One region of the Oscillibacter sp. KLE 1745 genome, then DNA from elsewhere that is predicted to be linked to it. Evidence: a T-box and tRNA genes for the amino acid it is inferred to sense, from the RefSeq annotation. Region 1 holds a T-box; the other holds one or more tRNA genes.
The links. The T-box of region 1 lies ahead of leuS (leucine--tRNA ligase). A T-box ahead of a tRNA ligase gene usually reads a tRNA of that ligase, here a tRNA-Leu.
Positions count from the first base shown of each region.

Region 1 (3,411 bases):
TTTATCTGCTGATCCTGCTGATCCGGGCTTTGCGGAAGTACCTGCGGGGCGGGGAGGCCCGCCGGGAAAAAGCGGAGACCTGCCGTACCCTGGGGGAGGTCCTCAAGGCCCACCGGATGCGCTGCCAGATGACCCAGGAGTTCGTGGCGGAGGCCCTGGGGGTCAGCCGGCAGGCGGTCAGCAAATGGGAGACCGGCACGGCGGACCCCAGCACCTCCAACCTGCTGGCCCTGGCGAAGCTCTTCGGTGTGCCAGCGGAGGAGCTGCTGCATCAGGCGACCGGCGGGGGAGTATGAAACAATCGGAATCAAGGGGCAGCGATATAAGTCAGGGGGCGAAAAGCCTTCCCTGCGAAGTGTGAGGGCGCATTGGGCGCGCCTGTATGAAAATGGGCCTGCTTCCTGTGAGGCAGGTCCATGCACCAAGCACTTCGGTTTTAACAAGTCCGGCTGCCTCGGCGCCCAGCTTTTCTCCAATATCCATCTGTTCACACGTTCGGTTCTATAAAATGGGCAGCAGATTGGTCCCAATATTTTTTGTAAACCCGATCTGTATTCCCATCAAGATTCAGTTGGTACATCCGAAATGTAACCAGAAAATTCTTGGGCTGCCACTGTTCTTCGTAAGAATATTGGTACTTCATTCCAACGTTCCGCATAACGCCGCCGCTTCTTGGGTTGTTTCGGTCATGCGTTGCTGTGATATAAGGCAGGCCGTCCTTTTTCACTTGGGCGATCACCGCTTTGCCCGCTTCTGTGACAAGTCCCTGATGCCAGAATTCCCTGCGAAGCCCATATCCGAAATCGTGATGTTCCTCCATATCCACTTTTATGTAGCCGATGGGATGATCGTCCGTTTTCAAGCAGATCGGGTAAGCGTATGCCTGCGGCTGGACATATTTTGAAGCGTATCTTTCTTCATAGAATTTCTTGGCTTCTTCTATGCTGTCTATCGGATACCAGGGCAGGAATTGATTGACTTCCTTGTCATGGAGAATCAGAAACAGCCATTCCAGATCGCGCTCTGTGAATTTCCTCAAGATCAAACGCCCGGTTTCCAATGTGGGCGTGTTTATCAGGGTGCCCTTCACGGTTTCGCCTCCCCCCCAAATTGCCAGAGTTTTTTCTGCTGCCATACGTTGGATTTTCCCCATTATACAGAGCAGGACGGGCAAAAACAAGATGTCGACTGGATTGTACAGCGCTTTTCCCGCTTACCTCTTGACAAAACGCGCAAAGCCACATAAAATAGACCCGTTAACGACATTGATGGGAAGAAAGGCGAAATGTCCCGCCTTCAGAGAGCCGGCGGCTGCTGCGAGCCGGTGGGGGACCTTCGCGGATGACTGTTCCCGGAGTCTCCCGCCTGAACGGACATAGTAGGGTGGGACGGCAGGCCCCGTTACTGGCCGAGGCCCTCCGGGCCGTTGAGCGCCATCCGGCAACGGCTGGCGAAACCAGGGTGGTACCGCGTAGCTTTTACGCCCCTGACCGTAAGGTCGGGGGCGCTTTTACAGCTTGAAGAGGGGATTGACATCTCCTTGCCCGTAGGGGGCACACCGCATCCGTCAGGCGGCAGAGCCGCCAACGGCTGCGCAGCAGAGTGCCTTCACCAGCGGCATCAGTCACTGGCGACGCAACCCAAGGCGGTTGGGTCAAAGTATTTTTGCCACGTACAGAAGGTGAATTGCCCCGTAGAAGCAAGAGAGGCCGCCCGGGGGCGCGCCGCGGCAAAAATAAATCGAACAGAGAAATCCATTCACAGGAATGAGGAGAAGGATATGAAATACGATTTTGCCAGCATTGAGAAAAAGTGGCAGCAGAAGTGGCTGGAGGAGAAGCCCTTCACCGCCGTCACCGGGGACAAGACTCGGGAGAAGTTCTTCGGCCTGATCGAGTTCCCCTATCCCTCCGGCCAGGGGCTCCACGTGGGCCACGCCCGGCCCTTCACCGCCATGGACATCATCTGCCGGAAGAAGCGGATGCAGGGCTACAACGTCCTGTTCCCCATCGGCTATGACGCCTTCGGCCTGCCCACAGAGAACTACGCCGTTCAGCACCACATCCACCCCGCCAAGGTGACCCACGACAACATCGAGAACTTCCGCAAGCAGCTCCACATGCTGGGCTACTCCTTCGACTGGGACCGGGAGGTGAACACCACCGACCCCAGCTACTACAAGTGGACCCAGTGGATCTTCCTGCAGATGTTCAAGAAGGGGCTGGCCTACAAGGCCTCCATGCCCGTCAACTGGTGCACCAGCTGCAAGATCGTCCTGGCCAATGAGGAGGTCGTGGACGGTGTGTGCGAACGCTGCGGCGGCCAGGTCATCCGCAAGGAGAAGAGCCAGTGGATGCTGGCCATCACCAAGTACGCCGACCGGCTCATCGACGACCTGGACGACCTGGACTTCATCGAGCGGGTGAAGATCCAGCAGAAGAATTGGATCGGCCGGTCCGAGGGCACGGAGGTGGACTTCACCGCCACCAACGGCGACAAGCTGACGGTCTACACTACCCGGTGCGACACGCTGTTCGGCGTGACCTATATGGTCATCTCCCCGGAGCATCCCTATCTCCAGCAGTGGAAGGACCAGATCCAGAACTGGGATGCTGTGGCCGCCTATATCGAGGAGGCCGCCCGCAAGTCCGACTTTGAGCGGGGCGAGCTGAACAAGGAGAAGACCGGCGTCCGGCTGGAGGGCATCGAGGCCGTCAACCCCGCCAGCGGCAAGCACGTGCCCCTGTTCGTCTCCGACTACGTGCTGATGGGCTACGGCACCGGCATCGTCATGGGCGTGCCGGGCCACGACCAGCGTGACTGGGAGTTCGCCACCAAGTTCGGCCTGCCTATCGTGGAGGTGGTCCAGGGCGGAGACATCACCAAGGAGGCCTTCACCCTGAAGGACGACACCGGCATCATGGTGAACTCCGGCTTCCTGGACGGCCTCACCGTGAAAGAGGCAATTCCCACCATGAAGAAGTGGGTGACGGAGCAGGGCATCGGCCGTCCCAAGACCAACTTCAAGCTCCGGGACTGGGTGTTCAGCCGCCAGCGTTATTGGGGCGAGCCCATCCCCCTGGTGAACTGCCCCAAGTGCGGCTGGGTCCCCCTGCCGGAGGAGCAGCTGCCCCTGCTGCTGCCGGAGGTGGACTCCTATGAGGTCACCGACACCGGTGAGAGCCCCCTCAGCAAGATGACTGACTGGGTGAACACCACCTGCCCCAAGTGCGGCGGCCCCGCCCAGCGGGAGACCGACACCATGCCCCAGTGGGCTGGCTCCAGCTGGTACTTCCTGCGGTATATGGATCCCCACAACGACAAGGCATTCGCCTCCAAGGAGGCCCTGGACTACTGGTCTCCCGTGGACTGGTACAACGGCGGCATGGAGCACACCACCCTGCATCTGCT
Region 1 is NZ_KI271762.1:85,550-88,960, reverse strand. Features, by position in the region: gene HMPREF1546_RS15445 (helix-turn-helix transcriptional regulator) at 1-296, shown strand, start outside; gene HMPREF1546_RS15440 (GNAT family N-acetyltransferase) at 488-1,075, opposite strand; T-box leader at 1,257-1,491, shown strand; gene leuS (leucine--tRNA ligase) at 1,781-3,411, shown strand, end outside.

Region 2 (3,411 bases), on a different contig from region 1:
TTCCGACTGCCCGCCCGGTCCGGACGGCGCAGTCCCGCCCCCCCATCAGGCCCTGACGTTCACAGTAGGCGCCGGCGGCGCAATGGAGGGCACATACCTGTCCATCCCGGATTGAGTCCCCGGTCAAATACGACATATCCGTCCGCTCCGGCACTCCACATTCTGCCGAGAGCGGGACGAAAAAAGGAGGAGAACCCCGCCTGGCTCGCGGTGCGGCAGTGTGGAGACCTGCCACAGAGGCGGACCGGCCCCGGCCGGCCGTGAGGGAACAGCTGCGGAGGCGCTGTTTCCAGAGCCTGATATCATGGCAGAAGTTATTCTGAAAAACATCAAAAAGGTCTATCCCCACCAGGAACCCGCCAAGAAGAAAAAGGGCTCTGAGGAGAAGAAGACGAACCTCCAGATTACGGATGAGGGCGTGCTGGCAGTGCAGGAGTTCAGCCTGAACATTGCGGACAAGGAGTTCATCGTGCTGGTAGGTCCCTCCGGCTGCGGCAAGTCCACTACCCTGCGGATGGTCGCCGGCCTGGAGGAGATCAGCGGCGGCGAACTGTATATCGACGGCAAGCTGATGAACGATGTGGCACCCAAGGACCGGGATATCGCCATGGTGTTCCAGAACTACGCTCTGTACCCCCACATGACTGTGCGGGAGAACATGGCCTTCCCCCTGAAGCTGAAGAAGTACCCCAAGGAGGAGATCCGCAAGCGGGTGGATCAGGCGGCGGAGGTTCTGGGCATCACGGAGTATCTGGACCGCAAGCCCAAGGCCCTCTCCGGCGGCCAGCGCCAGCGGGTAGCCATTGGCCGGGCCATCGTGCGGGAGCCCAAGGTCCTGCTGATGGACGAGCCGCTCTCCAACCTGGACGCCAAGCTGCGCAACCAGATGCGGGCGGAGATCATCAAGCTGCGCCAGCGGATCGACACCACGTTCATCTACGTGACCCACGACCAGACAGAGGCCATGACACTGGGCGACCGGATCGTCATCATGAAGGACGGCGTCATCCAGCAGATCGGCACGCCCCAGGAGGTGTTCGACCATCCCACGAACCTGTTCGTGGCGGGCTTTATCGGCACGCCCCAGATGAACTTCTTTGATGCGGAGCTGGTGAAGGAAGACGGCCGCTATGCGGTGGTTCTGGAGAACGCCCGGGTGGAACTCTCCGAAGCCAAGCAGGCGAACCTGGCCCGGAAGCAGGTCCAGCCCGGCCCCATCACGCTGGGCGTCCGGCCGGAGCACATCTCCCTGGCCGGGGATGCGTCCCAGGCGGTGCGGGGCACTGTGGACGTGGCGGAGATGATGGGCTCTGCGGTCCATCTCCACGTGGACGCCTGCGGGCGGGACACCATCGTCATCCTCCAGACCATGGATCTCCAGGGGGCGGGGCATCCGATTCCCGCCACCGGCAGCGCCCTGCCGTTCACCTTCGGCGGGAACGTGGCCCATGTCTTCGACCGGGAGACCGGCCGGAATTTGGAGGTCTGATCCGCCGCCCTGCCGTGCCGGATGCACCACGGGCAAACTCTGCTGTAAAAGGAGACGCGCTTTTCAGCGCGTCTCCTTTTTTAGTTTCAATCAGGGCGCGGCCAGCAGCACGGCAGTGGCTGCGGGACCGTGGAAGCACAGAAGGGGACCGGCCGTTTGGAGCCGTTCTCTGGCCGCCGAACGTCAAAAAACGGCGGCCTCTGGATATCGTTCTTTTTGGGCGGGAACGGTTCGGTCAAAATCCACATTTTCAGCACCGCCCTTCCAGTCGGCACGGGCGGCGGGCAGGTGTTTTCCCGGAAAGCGGATGCCTAGCGCAATGCAAATTCATTCACCCGCGTATTTTAGAGCATCGGAGGGCGGAGTCATCCCTCCGGACAGCGAAACCCGTCAAAAGGGACATCCCAAAAAGATGCCCCTTTTGATGGCAGGGCCGGTTGGAGTCGATATTGCCTCGTGAGTAAGATAAAATCGCCGCAAAGCGGCGGACCCAAACCGAAGCCCAGTGAAGTTGGTTCAGTTTGAAATCGAGAAGCAGCAGAACGAGCGCACGATAAGCTCTGCAATGAAATGAAAAAGCTCACCGCAAGCGATATGACGCTTGCGGCGAGCTGGTGCGGGTAACAGGACTTGAACCTGCACGGTTGCCCAATGGAACCTAAATCCATCGTGTCTGCCAATTCCACCATACCCGCAGAGATGATGCCGGGATAGTTGCAGTATATCACATCTCTTCCTCTTGAACAATAGGAAAATCTACGATACAATGAAATGCAGTCTGTTCAAAACCATTGAAAAGAGGAAGCGTACCATGATGACCCCACGCGTTGCTGCCATTCATGACATGTCCGGCTTCGGCCGGTGTTCTCTCACTGTGGCCATTCCTATTCTCTCCGCCATGGGGGTCCAGTGCTGCCCCCTGCCCACGGCATTTCTCTCCACCCATACCGGCGGGTTCGAGGGGTTCACCTTTCTGGACATGACCGACGAAATGTCCAAGGTGGCGGACCACTGGGCCAGCTTGGGCCTGACATTCCAGGCTGTATACAGCGGCTTCCTGGGCAGTGAGCGGCAGATCGGCGTGGTGGAGAACTTTATCTGCCGGTTCCGGGGACCGGACACCGTGGTGGTGGTGGACCCGGTGATGGGGGACTACGGCCGGGTCTACCAGACCTACACCGCCGCCATGTGCAGCGGCATGGCCCGGCTGGCGGAGCTGGCGGACGTCATCACCCCCAACCTGACGGAGGCAGCTCTGCTGCTGGGCCAGCCCTATGAGACGCTGCCCGCCGGCGAGGCGGGCCTCCGGGAGATCACGGAGCGGCTGAGCCTGGGAGGGCGGCGGTCTGTGGTGCTGACGGGCGCCTCTCTGGCCCCCGGCCGGACCGGCGCCGTCTGCTTCGACGCCCGCACCGGGAAGACGGAGGCCGTTCAGACCGCCTATGTGGCCCATGAGTTCCACGGCACCGGGGACGTGTTCTCCAGCGTCCTCACCGGGGCCCTGGTGCGGGGGGAGTCCCTCTCCTCCGCCGCCGGAGAGGCGGCGGCGTTCGTCCGTGCCTGCGCGGAGCGGACCGCGGCGGAAGACCTGCCTATGCGGGAGGGCGTAGATTTTGAACCCCTGCTGGGTCTGCTGATTCCCGGAAAGGAGACCGTATGACCGAATTCCCCTCTCTGCGGCGGCTGAACGTATCCTATACGCTGGTCCACGTGGTCTACTGGGCCATGTTTGCCATCTTCGCAGGCTACCAGACCTCTCTGCTGCTGGGGCGGGGCTTTACCAGCGGGGAGGCGGGGATCTTTGCCTCCATTCGCTGCTTTGCCGGCATTTTGGCTCAGCCGTTGCTGGGAGGCTGGGCGGACCGCCACCCGGAGGTGCCGATCAAACGCCTGCTGAACGCCTGTCTGGTGCTGGCCCTGGG
Region 2 is NZ_KI271741.1:19,748-23,158, forward strand. Features, by position in the region: gene HMPREF1546_RS11690 (ComEC/Rec2 family competence protein) at 1-115, shown strand, start outside; gene HMPREF1546_RS11695 (ABC transporter ATP-binding protein) at 305-1,489, shown strand; tRNA gene HMPREF1546_RS11700 (tRNA-Leu) at 2,102-2,184, opposite strand; gene HMPREF1546_RS11705 (pyridoxamine kinase) at 2,301-3,149, shown strand; gene HMPREF1546_RS11710 (MFS transporter) at 3,146-3,411, shown strand, end outside.
Region 2: it has a tRNA-Leu gene. The T-box ahead of leuS (leucine--tRNA ligase) is inferred to sense a tRNA for this amino acid. The anticodon was not compared.